Regions from separate parts of the Brevibacillus sp. 7WMA2 genome, predicted to be linked through region 2. Evidence: riboswitches for the same ligand, from Rfam matches in the RefSeq annotation. Region 2 holds a riboswitch; each other region holds the start of a gene.
The links. Region 2 has a riboswitch for S-adenosylmethionine ahead of GOP56_RS00985 (Na+/H+ antiporter NhaC family protein). Riboswitches for the same ligand answer to the same signal wherever they lie in the genome.
Positions count from the first base shown of each region.

Region 1: linked by a shared signal. The riboswitch ahead of GOP56_RS09415 (ABC transporter permease) and the one ahead of GOP56_RS00985 (Na+/H+ antiporter NhaC family protein) in region 2 are both predicted to bind S-adenosylmethionine.
Region 3: linked by a shared signal. The riboswitch ahead of GOP56_RS06355 (sugar ABC transporter substrate-binding protein) and the one ahead of GOP56_RS00985 (Na+/H+ antiporter NhaC family protein) in region 2 are both predicted to bind S-adenosylmethionine.

Region 1 is NZ_CP048799.1:2,377,618-2,381,901, forward strand. Features, by position in the region: gene GOP56_RS09405 (ABC transporter ATP-binding protein) at 1-444, opposite strand, end outside; gene GOP56_RS09410 (ABC transporter permease) at 460-1,413, opposite strand; gene GOP56_RS09415 (ABC transporter permease) at 1,417-2,343, opposite strand; SAM riboswitch class I at 2,527-2,628, opposite strand; gene GOP56_RS09420 (MFS transporter) at 2,795-4,284, opposite strand, start outside.
Region 2 is NZ_CP048799.1:189,312-193,595, forward strand. Features, by position in the region: gene GOP56_RS00980 (ABC transporter substrate-binding protein) at 63-1,022, shown strand; gene GOP56_RS00985 (Na+/H+ antiporter NhaC family protein) at 1,385-2,734, opposite strand; SAM riboswitch class I at 2,829-2,934, opposite strand; gene pepT (peptidase T) at 3,235-4,284, shown strand, end outside.
Region 3 is NZ_CP048799.1:1,743,489-1,747,772, forward strand. Features, by position in the region: gene GOP56_RS06345 (ABC transporter permease) at 1-96, opposite strand, end outside; gene GOP56_RS06350 (sugar ABC transporter ATP-binding protein) at 98-1,591, opposite strand; gene GOP56_RS06355 (sugar ABC transporter substrate-binding protein) at 1,672-2,742, opposite strand; SAM riboswitch class I at 2,886-2,996, opposite strand; gene GOP56_RS06360 (branched-chain amino acid ABC transporter substrate-binding protein) at 3,068-4,284, opposite strand, start outside.

The DNA of each region.
Region 1 (4,284 bases), 2.2 Mb from region 2:
GCGCTTCTCTGCTTCTGGGATGCCTACTTGCCGCAACAGATCAATCGTTTTTTGCTGTGCCGCCTGTTGGGAGAGCCCTTGGTGTTTTCGTAAGCCCTCCGCAATTTGCTTGCCGATTTTCATCGTAGGATTTAGTGATGTCATTGGGTCTTGAAACACCATTCCTATTTTAGAACCCCTAATCTCCTGCAATTCCTTTTTAGACAAACCTGTCATTTCCTGTCCAGCAAAGCGAATAGAGCCTTCTGTCCTAACACCGCTTCCTGCCTTAACCATCCCCATGATTGCCTGCGCTGTAACTGATTTGCCACAGCCGCTCTCACCGACGATGGCTACCACCTCTCCTTTGTCCACATAAAACGAAATCCCACGAACCGCCTTAACCTCACCGCCATATGTCGTAAACCCAACTTCCAGCTCATCTATCTCTAGCAAATGTCCCATGATTATCCCTCCCTTCTACTTTTTACTTTTAGGATCAAGTGCATCCTGTAAGCCATCTCCGAAAGCATTAAAGGCAAACATCGTTAGTGAAATAGATAAGCCCGGGAAAAACAGTCTCCACCACTGGCCATTTAAAATCACGCCTATACCATCATTAGCCATCGTTCCCCAGCTAGCACTCGGTGCTTGTACCCCTAAACCAAGAAAGCTTAAAAAGGATTCAGCAAAGATCGCCTGAGGTATCGTAAAAGTCAGATTCACGATGATAATTCCTAAGGCATTTGGCAACAGATGCTTCCAAATAATTTTGGCGTGTGAGGTTCCTAGCTTTTCGGCCGCTAGTACAAACTCTTGTTGTTTTAACTGCAAGACCTGACCACGTACCAAACGAGCCATGCCAACCCAGCCTGTAACAGAAAGGGCGATAATGATAGTGGACAGTCCAGGCTCTAGCACCACCATCAATAAAATCACAACCAGTAAATAAGGAATGCCATATAAAACCTCGACAATACGCATCAGGATGCTGTCAATACGATCCCCTACCCTACCGCGTCCTGCCATATAACCCGAGACTCCACCGACAGCTACGCCAATCAATAAGTCGATGGTTGCTGCGATACAGCCGATAAAAAGAGAAATCTGTCCACCTGCCCAGGTGCGCGCCCACATATCTCGTCCTAAATCATCTGTCCCAAACCAATGAGTACCGGAAGGCTTGAGATTTCCAAGCATCAAATCTTGTTTTTCTGGACTGAAGGCTACTAGATGTGGACCGATCAGCGAAAGCATGACCACAAGGATTAATAAACTGAAACCAAGCATCGCCAGCTTGTTTTGTATGATTTTTCGTAGCATTTCTTTGCCATAGCTTAGGCTAGGACGATCTATCTGATGCTTCTCAAAAACTCGTTTATCCACAGGTCGAAAAAGATGATCTTGTTCAGAATGCAGTGAAGATTGCGCCATCTGTTAGTCCCCCTTGCTCGTTAGCTTAATTCTTGGGTCCACCAGTCGGTATGACACATCGATCAAAAACAACGACAAGATCAGGACCGTGCTATAAAAAACCGTTGTTCCCATCACAACTGGGTAATCACGATTAAAGATGCCATCTACGAAATACTTGCCAATGCCTGGAATGGCAAAGATTTTTTCAACTACAAACGTGCCCGTAATCAGCGCTGCAAACAACGGACCGATAAAGGTTAACACTGGTATCAAGGCGTTACGAATGCCATGCTTTACCACGATTGCAAACGTAGGTAAGCCTTTTGCCTCTGCCGTCTTCATGTAATTCTGACTAAAAACCTCAAGCATGCTAGCCCGAACAAAGCGGGCGATAATAGCCATAGGACCGACCGCTAATGTAACAGACGGCAGGATTGAATGTTTCCATGATCCCCAGGAGGCAGCCGGCAAAAGCTTCCACTCAACCGCAACTAATTTGATTAGCAGTGGAGCCAGGATGAAGCTTGGGACAGAAATCCCTATGATCGCAATAAACATCGAAACGTAATCCAACCATTTATGATGATAAAGGGCTGCGATAATTCCTAAGGAAATACCAAGAAATAAAGCTAAAAATAACGCTTGTAGACCTAGTGTTGCCGATACAGGAAATCCAGAAGCAATCAATGTATTTACATCACGTGATTTTGATTGTATGGAAGGTCCTAAATCCAACTGGGCCAAATCCTTTAGATATAACAAATATTGCTGTGCCATTGGTTTATCCAGATTATATTTTTCCCGCATATTTTGGACGACATCAGCCGGCAGCATTTGCGAATCAGTAGCAAATGGATCACCCGGTATAAGATGCATAATGACAAAGGTTAGTGTCACAATAATCCATAATGTTATGAGCATGGTACATATTCTTTTTAACAGATACATACGTAAGTTCCCCCACTTTTCTCTAATACCCTATTTTTATATCGGAATACTTGGTTATATGCTTGCAAGGATACATTTTTTCCTCTTTGACCGCCCTTTGTGATTCATTTGTCTGTGAAAAACCTATGCAAAAAAGCCCTTCTCTCTAAGAAGAAGGGCTTCATGTCTATGTATCTGCCATTCTCCTTATCTCTCAGAAATACTTCTGCTGGATTTAGCACCTTTTGAATGAATCAAGGTTGCCGGGTTTCATAGGGCCAGTCCCTCCACCGCTCTTGATAAGAAGTTGTTATAAAATTATCGGATTCAATTTATACATTATCATATCATCGTTACTTGAAATGTCAATAGAACCACCCTTGTTTTTACTTTTGTTTATTTTTGTTAGCAGTCATTTTTTTATAGAAATAGTAGAATACAAAAAAACCTCCAAAACCTGGAGGCTAAGCATCTATTTCGTTTTGTCTTTTTCTTTTTTGGTAAGTAGCTTTTCAAACAAATCTCCTAGGTCAAAACCCAGTTCCTTTTTCAATTGCTCCTGTTTTTGCTGATCTTTTGTTTCCTCTCGCATTTCTAATAACAAAGTCATCTCATCCAAAGCCTTCTGATCCAAAAGATTCTTTTCCTTGGCAGAGGATTCGGCTTCACTTTTAGTACCTGCTGATTTTGACGAATCCATTGAATTCCCGTCTGCTGAAGATTCCTTTTTAACAGTTCCCTCCTGCGAAGCTCCTTGAGAATTGCTGCCCTTTTGCGGCGTTATAGTAAAAAATGCAATTATAGCAAATAGTAACGTGACAGAAGCAATCGAATAAAACATAACTTTCGTCGAAAATCCCAATAACCACGTAAAAATCGGAGGCCCCAACGCTACTCCTATAAACCGGACACCATTATACAAAGACGTAATCATACCACGCTCTGTCTTTGTAACCGCTCCAATGATCATAGAATTGAGGCAGGGCAGAATCATGCCGGTTCCTACGCTACCAAATACAAGAATTCCTATTAAGAAGTACACGTTAGAAACAAAGCTTGCCCCAGCATAAGAAATGGTCAGTAAGAGCATCCCTGCAATAATAAAGTAGCGCATTACCGTTAGTCTCTTTTTAATAATAGCTCCTGTTATAAATGCCATAATGCTCAGAGCCAGCAGGGGAATAGCTAAAAAGGCACCTTTTAGAATACCATCAATCTGATAGGTCTCCTCCAATAAATCCGATAGATAAAAAAGCACACCAAATAGCGTAGACAAGCATATGCTACCAATAAAAAAGGCTGGAATGAGCCATTTTCCATTTTGTTTAAATATCTGGCCAATCGAGCCAAGGTACTCTTTAACTGATTTGGGTTGCTTGTTTTGCTTCTTTTCCTTTACCAATAGCAAAAAAATAGTTAGAACTACTGCACATATGACCGGAAAAGCTAAAAAGACTGCGTACCATGTCCATAAGGCGAATAGAGCGCCTAAAATTGGGCTTAACACTTTACCCAACCCGTTAGAGGTTTCCAATAGTCCAAGCGCTTTACTTTCGGAGGCACCATCAAATAAGTCTCCTACTAAAGCCATAGCTATGGGTGATGTTCCCGCTGCACCTATTCCCTGTAACACCCTTCCACAAATAATTAACCAGTAGGGATTGGTTAACCATAGGGACGCTAAGCCTGCAAGCAATCCGCCTGCGCCATATAACGTTAAAGCGATCGTTATGACCACTTTGCGATTAAATCGGTCAGATAGATAGCCAGCCAATGGAATAATGATTCCGGCCGCAATAGAAAAAGCAGTAATTAAAAAACTGGTTTGAAAAGAAGTTAAGTGCAATTCCGATTTCATTGTTGGCAATATGGGAATTAACATTGAATTTCCAAGTACCATAACCAATGGAACACCTGTTAATCCTATGAGGTTTTTCTTGTTATTTTGCGCTTGAGCCATCA
Region 2 (4,284 bases):
GGTTTTTTGTAGTAACTCGTAGGGCACATCTTGTGCTTATAGATAAAAAAGGAGATCAATCTATGAAACGTTTCATGAATGTAATGATTATTTTTGTACTATTGTTTGTTTTTGCAGGTTGCAGCCAGAAGGAATCGGCTTCAGTAGCAAGTAAGCAGGAAGGAGCATCCCAACAAGCAGGGGACACTGAGTTTAAAACGGTAAAAACCTCCCGCGGAGAAGTGAAAATTCCTGTACATCCAAAACGTGTTGTTGACCTTGCTTATGCAACCGAAGAATTATTAATTATGGGGATCAAGCCTGTGATGTCTACTTCAGGCCCTGATTTGCCGGATTATTTAAAAGGGAAGCTTGACGGAGTAGCGTTAGTTGAAACTAGTTCAGTTAAAGTAGAAGACGTAATGGCCTTACAACCGGATTTGATTCTTACAAGCAACCGCACTGAAAAGCTTTACGATCAGCTTACGCAAATTGCACCAACCGTTCAACTGGAAGGAGACTTTTACACTTGGCGTGAAAGATTCCCGGAAATGGCAAGTATTTTAGGCAAAGAAAAAGAAATGAACGAATGGCTTGCTCAATATGATGCAAAAGCGAAACAAATTGGGGATGAAATTAAAAAGCAATCGAAGGATGCAACCTTTGCTCTATATGTAACAAACGCTTCCCAATATCGTATCTATGGTAAGGCGCTTTTAGGAGATGTTTTATTTACTGATTTAGGCTTGCCTATGGCAGAAGGAGCTCCGAAAGAAAAGCTTGTAGAAATCGTATCGCTTGAAAATCTGTATAAGTTTGATCCAGACTATATTTTCTTAGGATTATACGGTAGCAATCTCGCTGTGGCACAGAAAAAGCTGGATGATATGCAGAAATCAGAGCTTTGGGGTAAGCTAAAAGCGGTTAAAAATGGACATGTTTATATGCTAGACAACCCTACATGGTCTCTTGGAACCTTCCCGCTTGGAAAAGAGAAAGCGATTGAAATGGTTCGTGATCTTGTTTTAAAAAAAAAGAACTAAAGAGTTTATTTCATTCAATGAAGCACGATAAAAATATGTGCTAGAACGTAAAGCTACCTTTTCTTTATGGAAGGTAGCTTTTTACGTTTCACCATGAAAGAACTGTTGTGAGAACAACAAGAATGAAGGAAGATAGATAGTGAATCAAAAGATGATAGGTCTTATTAGTTTTGTTTCGGCGAAGATACATAAACGCTTAGATTGATAGCTAAGGATAAAAATGACCAATAGAAAAAGCAGTAGGTTATACCTACCGCTTTTTTCATTCTACGTATTTCGTTTTCCTGACATTTATTATAACGATATTTTGAAATAAGTAGCATAACTCGTGTGAGTTGCTAGTGATGCAAGGTGAATAACCACTAGGATGTCTTGAATATAGCTTCTTCTTTCTCATTCAGTGGTTTTATGATACTAGCTTTTTTGGCATTCGATGAAAAACGTGGAAAGTTAATCACGATTGACACGATACCGCAAACAGCAACTAGCAATGGATAAAAAGCAAATGGCAATAGTTCGATTGGTGAGAGTGCAGCAAATCCTGCTGCTGTTAACATTTGAGCCCCGTAAGGAATGATCCCTTGTACGCTGCACGAAAATAAATCTAGTAAGCTTGCAGATTTTCTTGGATCGATTTCATATTGATCTGAAATATTTTTAGCAAGCGGACCTGCGAAAAGGATAGCGATTGTATTATTAGCTGTGCACATATTTGTCAGGCTCACAAGACCAGCAATACCAAATTCTGCGCCTTTTTTTGAGCGAATATTACGCGTCAATACATGTAATAGATATTGAATCCCGCCATTATGTTGAATAATCTCAATCATTCCACCAATGAGCATGGTTAGCAATACAAGCTCCATCATTCCACTAATCCCTAGTGTCACATTTTTGAAGAAAGTGGCAAGTGTGTAGCTTCCATCTATCATTCCGATGACACCTGATAAAACAGTTCCTCCCATTAGAACCACAAGTACATTCCAGCCAAGCAAGGCCGCAAGCAGCACTCCTGCATAAGGTAACACTTTGACCCAATTGAAGGTTCCAACTGTAATATTTGTATGACTTCCTAATGTAAGCACGATTAATAGGATGCAAGTTAAAATGGCCGCTGGTAATACAATTAAAAAGTTGGTTTTGAATTTATCTTTCATTTCTGTTCCTTGCGTGCGTACTGCGGCAATTGTCGTATCCGAAATAAATGATAAATTATCTCCGAACATAGCTCCTCCGACAACAGTAGCCATTGTGAATGCAACAGAGATATCAGTCTGTTGGCTGATTCCTACGGCAATTGGAGCTAATGCAGCAATAGTTCCCATGGATGTCCCCATTGCTAGTGAAATAAATGATCCGATTACAAATAAACCAACAACTAGAAGACCCTGAGGCAAAACGGAAAGGGCTAGGTTTACGGTAGCTTCAACACTACCCATACCTTTAGCTGTTTGAGAAAACGCACCAGCTAATACAAAAATTAATAACATAATAACGATATTTGGATTGCCTGCTCCTTTAGCAAATCGTTCTACCTTTGTGGTAAAACTGTCTTTTCGGTTCATGACTAATGCCACCGTACTCGCGATCAAAATAGCAACAATGATAGGTAGCTGATAAAAATCTCCAGTAATAATTCCAGAGCCAATAAATAGTGCTAAAAATATACCAAGAGGCAATAAAGCCAACGCACTTCCTTTTGTCTGATTCATCAATAACACCCTCTCTATTTCTACCTTTTTCTGAGAAAAAATGAAGAAGACCTCTTCTCGTGAGAAGAGGTCTTATATGGGATAAGAATCACTCTTCTCATCTTTCAAGCACATGCTTGCTGGATTTGGCACAGCACTCTAAATACGAGTCCGCTGCCGAGGCATCAAAGGGCCAGTCCCTCCGCCTCTCTTGATAAGAAGGTTTCATATTTTATTCTCGGATGCTTAAGCTTTTTCTACTTTACTCTTTTCTGAGAAAAATGTCAAATATTTTTTAGTGAAACTTAAATTATGCCGAGGATACTACAGCCTAGCTCCATTTTTTATCATCAATAGATTCTTAAGAAAGACTACTCCGCATATAGGAATGCTTGTACTTGTAGGTAAGCCGGTAATCCCCGATTCCAGTTGATAGGTTAGCAATAGGAGTAGCAAATGGAAATATCGCCCATCAAACGGTATAATAAAAAAAGATGTAATGAAAAAGGGAGTGAATTTGAGTGAAGCAGGATATCATAGAGCGTTTTACAAGATATGTACAGATTGATACACAATCCAATGCACAGAGTCAGACAGTTCCGTCTACACCAGGTCAGCTAGAGCTGGGTAAATTGCTAGTTGAAGAACTAAAGGCGATGGGACTTTCAGAGGTTACGATGGATGCAAATGGATATGTCATGGCGACACTCCCTACAAATACGGATAAGCAGGTTCCCGTAATCGGCTTTTTATCCCATCTAGATACTGCCACGGATTTTACAGGCAAAAATGTTAATCCGCAGGTTCACGAAAATTTTGACGGTAAAGCCATTACGCTAAATAAGGAACGGGGCGTTGTTTTATCACCGGAATTATTTCCAGAGCTACCGTCCTACAAGGGTCACACATTGATTACGACCGATGGGACAACCTTGCTTGGAGCAGATGATAAAGCGGGTATCACTGAAATTATGACCGCCATGGATTATTTGCTAAAGCATCCGGAAATTAAACATGGGAAAATTAGGGTGGCGTTCACTCCTGACGAAGAAATCAGTAGAGGGCCGGCTCATTTTGATGTGGCAGCTTTTGGTGCGAAATTTGCGTACACAATGGACGGAGGGCCACTAGGTGGCTTGGAGTATGAAAGCTTTAACGCCGCAGAACTCAAGCTTACTTTTAAGGGAGTTAGCACGCATCCTGGAACAGCCAAAAATAAAATGCTAAACGCTAGTAAGCTAGCAATGGAATTCCATGCACAACTTCCTGAAGAAGAGGCGCCAGAGTACACAGAGGGCTATGAGGGCTTTTACCATCTTAGCTCAATAAACGGTGATGTCGAACAAAGTAAATCTCAATACATTATTAGAGATTTTGATAAAGATCATTTTCATGCCAAAAAAGAGAAAGTAACAAGCATCGTGAAAAAGATGCAAGAGAAATACGGCGAAGAAAATATCAGCTTTGAACTCAATGATCAATACTACAACATGCGCGATAAAATTGAACCGGTTAAGGAAGTTGTTGACATTGCCTATGAAGCGATGAAAAACCTCAATATCGAGCCGGTA
Region 3 (4,284 bases), 1.6 Mb from region 2:
AATGCTAAACAACACGATGATAAACGCAATAAAACCTAATGTTCCATATCGAAATAGAAGATGTAAAAGCTTATCTTTAGCTGTTCCTTGTGCCATACTACTGTCCTCCGCTCGCGTAATACATGATGGTTTCCACTGTTGCTTGTGATCGGCTTAGTTCTTTAACGAAGGACCCGTCGTACATGACCAAAATGCGATCCGCAATCCCTACAAGCTCCTCGAACTCACAAGAAAGATACACAATCCCTTTTCCATTTTTAGCTAAATTTCCGATGATTCTATAGATTTCTGATTTCGCTCCTACGTCAACACCCTTCGTCGGCTCATCGAAAATAAAGATATCGGCTTCCGTCGCCAGCCATTTCCCAATCACTACTTTTTGTTGATTTCCTCCACTTAATGAGCCAATAGGCAACTGCGGGTTAGCTACTTTGATCTGTAATGCTTGAATCAGCCCTTTTACAGCTTCACTTACTAACAGCGAGCGCAAGAAACCGAATCGACTATAGTTACGAAGGGTAGTCATTGTTAAATTAACAGCTACGGATTCTTCTGCCATGATGCCTTCTCGCCTACGCTCCTCGGGAATCAAGGCAATCCCCTCATCAACAGCTACTTTTGGCGATGTACATTTCAGCTTTTTCCCTCTTTTGTACACTTCTCCTGAGGTCAGTGGGTCAGCTCCAAATAGAACCCGAGCTAATTCCGACTTTCCTGCCCCCACAAGACCCGCAATCCCTACAATTTCACCTTCATGAACCGTAAAGGAAAGGTTGCGTACTTGTGATCCAGCCACTACATTTTTACACGTAAGCAACCGCTCTCCTATTTTGACCTGCTCTTTGGGATATTCCTGAGACAATGCCTTTCCTAGCATACTGGTAATAACCTCATGCGGATTGGTCTCTTTTGCCTGCTTGCACAAGACTAGCTCGCCGTCTCGTAAAACCGTAATTCGATCACTAATCTCAAAGACCTCTGGCATTCTATGAGAGATAAATACGATTCCAATCCCCTGTTCACGCAATTGTTTGATGATCTGGAACAACTGCACCGTTTCTGCTTGACTTAAAGGAGCAGTTGGTTCATCTAAAATAATAATCTTAGCCTTTTGAGCAATCGCCTTAGCTAAAAGCACCAACTGCTTCTCGGATAAAGTTAGTTCCTCGACCTTTTTTTGCACAGGTATATCGAGTCCTAGCCGCTTGAGTGCTTTGGCTGCTGTTTCCTCCAAGCTTCGCCAGTTAATAAAAGGAGAGCGTCCCCTCTCTACAAAGCCCTCCAGCAGAATATTTTCCGCTACGCTTCCATATCCAATAAGTGCTGTATCCACTTCCTGATATACACATTGGATACCATGTGCCTTGGCGTCCTGCGGCTCGGTCAGATTAACTTCTTTTCCATCTATGAAAATTTGGCCAGCATCTAATGCATAAGCACCTGTCATGATTTTCATCAATGTACTCTTGCCCGCCCCATTTGCCCCAAGCAAAGCATGAACTTCTCCAGGTCTCACAGTAAAATCCACGCCGCGTAAAGCTGGGACAGAGCGAAATGCTTTTTTGATCCCCTTCATCTCTAATGCTGTCAACGTGCCTCTCCCCTTCTATGGGCGGATTTTACAAGGGGTCTGGCAACCTCTATGCCAAACCCCATTCACCGCTACCTTTCCTATTGACCCTGTGTGCTGGTGCCCCATTCCTTCACGTACTTGTTCAAATCTGCCATTTTCACAGGCTCCTTAGGCAATTGTTCACGTGTGATTAGCACAGGATTTAAGCTTACCTTATCTGGTACCTGCTCTCCCTTCAGCTTCTTAAATAAGTATCGTGCCTGTACCCGTCCAATATCAGAAGGGTCTACGGCTGCCGTGGCAATCCATGGTGAATTTTGGTCTTGGAGCATTTGCAAATCCTCATCGCTCATATCTATGCCGTATACCTTAATTTCATTGCGTCCAGCCTGCTGTATCGCGCGTGTCGCACCTTTAGCAAATTCATCCCAAGCAGTCCAAACTGCTGTGATATCTCCTTTGTTTGGATACTGCTTCAGAATCGCTTCCATTTGCGCCTGCGTATCAAGAGCCGTGTTAGCAGAAGCTGATCCGAATGCAGCAATTTCGTTAAAGCCTGAATTTTTGTCCATAAATGCCTTATAAGCGATTTGACGACGTTCCATTGGAGTAAAACCAGCTACCCATATCTTCACAATATTTCCTTTGCCACCTGTGTCTTGTGCCATTTTGTTTAGTGTTTGTTCAGCCAATTTGATATCATCTTGCTCTACTACTGTTACTCCCGGAATATCTAATCCTGTATCAAAAGCTACAATTGGAGTCTTTTGAGCCAAGGCCTTTTGAACACCTGGTGCTAAGCTATCTGCACGTCCATGATCCAGCAAAATGCCATCAAATTGTTGGGTAACAGCCGCGTCCACATGTGAAGCCATTTTAGCAAGGTCATTATCCCCGCTTAAAACTGTCAGTTCTCCCCCCAGCTTCTCTACCTCTTCCTTCACGCCTGCAATATATTGAGATGAAAACGAACCAATATTAAATTGCACCACCAGCGCAATTCGTTTTTTCTTATCTGTCGTAGGTTGATCCCCAGCAGTTTCACTACTTGATGCTGACACGTTATCGGCTTTTGATGTAGAGGTTACACCACAACCGCTTAGCACACTTCCTATTAGAAAGAATATTGCGAATAAATAGACGGAACCTTTGTTAATTAGACCTTTCATCTTGTTTCTCCCCTTTTTCATTTATCTCTTTTTGTGAAAAAATGTACAATACTCATTGGTTCAGTCATAGCTGAGTACTACTCGATATAAAAAAGCCCCTTTTCCTAAGAAAAGAGGCTTGTGTATATGGAAACCCACTACGCCTCTTATCTCTCAGGTTTCCCTGCAGGAGGTAGCACCTTGATGTCTTGTCAAACAGACATTAGGTTGCCGGGCGTCATCGGGCCAGTCCCTCAGCCAACTCTTGATAAGAGAGTATTTTAAATTTTGTAACGTTTTTTCTTACAACAGATATTACACCTGGGTCCTTATCCATGTCAATAGATTATTTTGCTTCACCTTCAAATTTCTTTGAACCGCCTGCATAAGTATAAATAAACACCTGCGCATTCTTATTGTCACCTTTATCATCGAAAGAAACATGTACAAACTGTCCTTTAAAATCTTGTGTTTTGTGAATGGCTTCGAATACTTGAGCACGAGTTGGTTTTTTGTTTCCATTCGCTTTAGCCGCCTCCTCAATGCCATTGATAGCTACAGCCATGGCATCGTAGCCAAACGAGGTAAATATCCCCAGCTTTTTGCCTGTTGAGCCTTCAAATTCCTGTATCCATTTCTTCCCTTCTTCTGTTGCTTTTACGTCACCAACAGTGGAGGTAAACACGACACCCTCTGCTGCAGGTCCCGCAATTGTAAACATCTCAGCAGAATCAAGACCATCAGCACCCATAAACACACCGGTAAATCCTTTTTCCCGCAACTGCTTAATTAAAATTCCTGCCTCTGCATAATAACCGCCAAAATAGACCATTTCCGGCTTCTTCGCTAACACTTGGTTCACCACTGCACTATAGTCCTTCTCACCAGCAGTCAAGCCTTCAAAACCTAGAACGCTAACACCATCCTTCTCAAATTGCTTCTTTACTTCATTGGCTAAGCCTTGACCGTACGCTTGTTTATCATGAATAACCATTGCATTTTTTACATTCAAGGTATTTTTTGCATAAATAGCCGCTTTTCTTCCTTGTTCGTCGTCGCGTGCACAAATACGATGTGCTACTTTTTTACCTCCCTCAGTAAATTCCGGCCCTGTTGTAGAAGGCGATACCATGACCAAACCAGCTTTTTCATAAGCTGTTACAGCAGACAAGGATGAACCCGTAGTCACGTGACCTACAACCGCTACTACGTCGTTGTCGTTAATCGCCATTTGGGCGTTAACAACACCTTGTTTAGGTTCTGCTTGGTCATCTAAAGGTTTTAATTCAACGTTAAGGCCTAAGTCTTGTAGTTCCTTCTGCTTTAATTTTAGTGCATATTCGGCTCCTGCTTTGGCGGAGTCACCATAATCTGAAGCTGAACCTGAGAGCGGACCAACTAACGCAATCACAATCTTGTCTCCACTTGCTGCGCCACTTCCTCCCTCACTCCCCTTCTGCTGTGAAGTGCCTGATGTCGCATTATTCCCGCCAGCACACCCTGACAAAGCTGCTCCAGCCAATAAAATTGAAGATACGATTGCAAGTGATTTTTGATTTACTT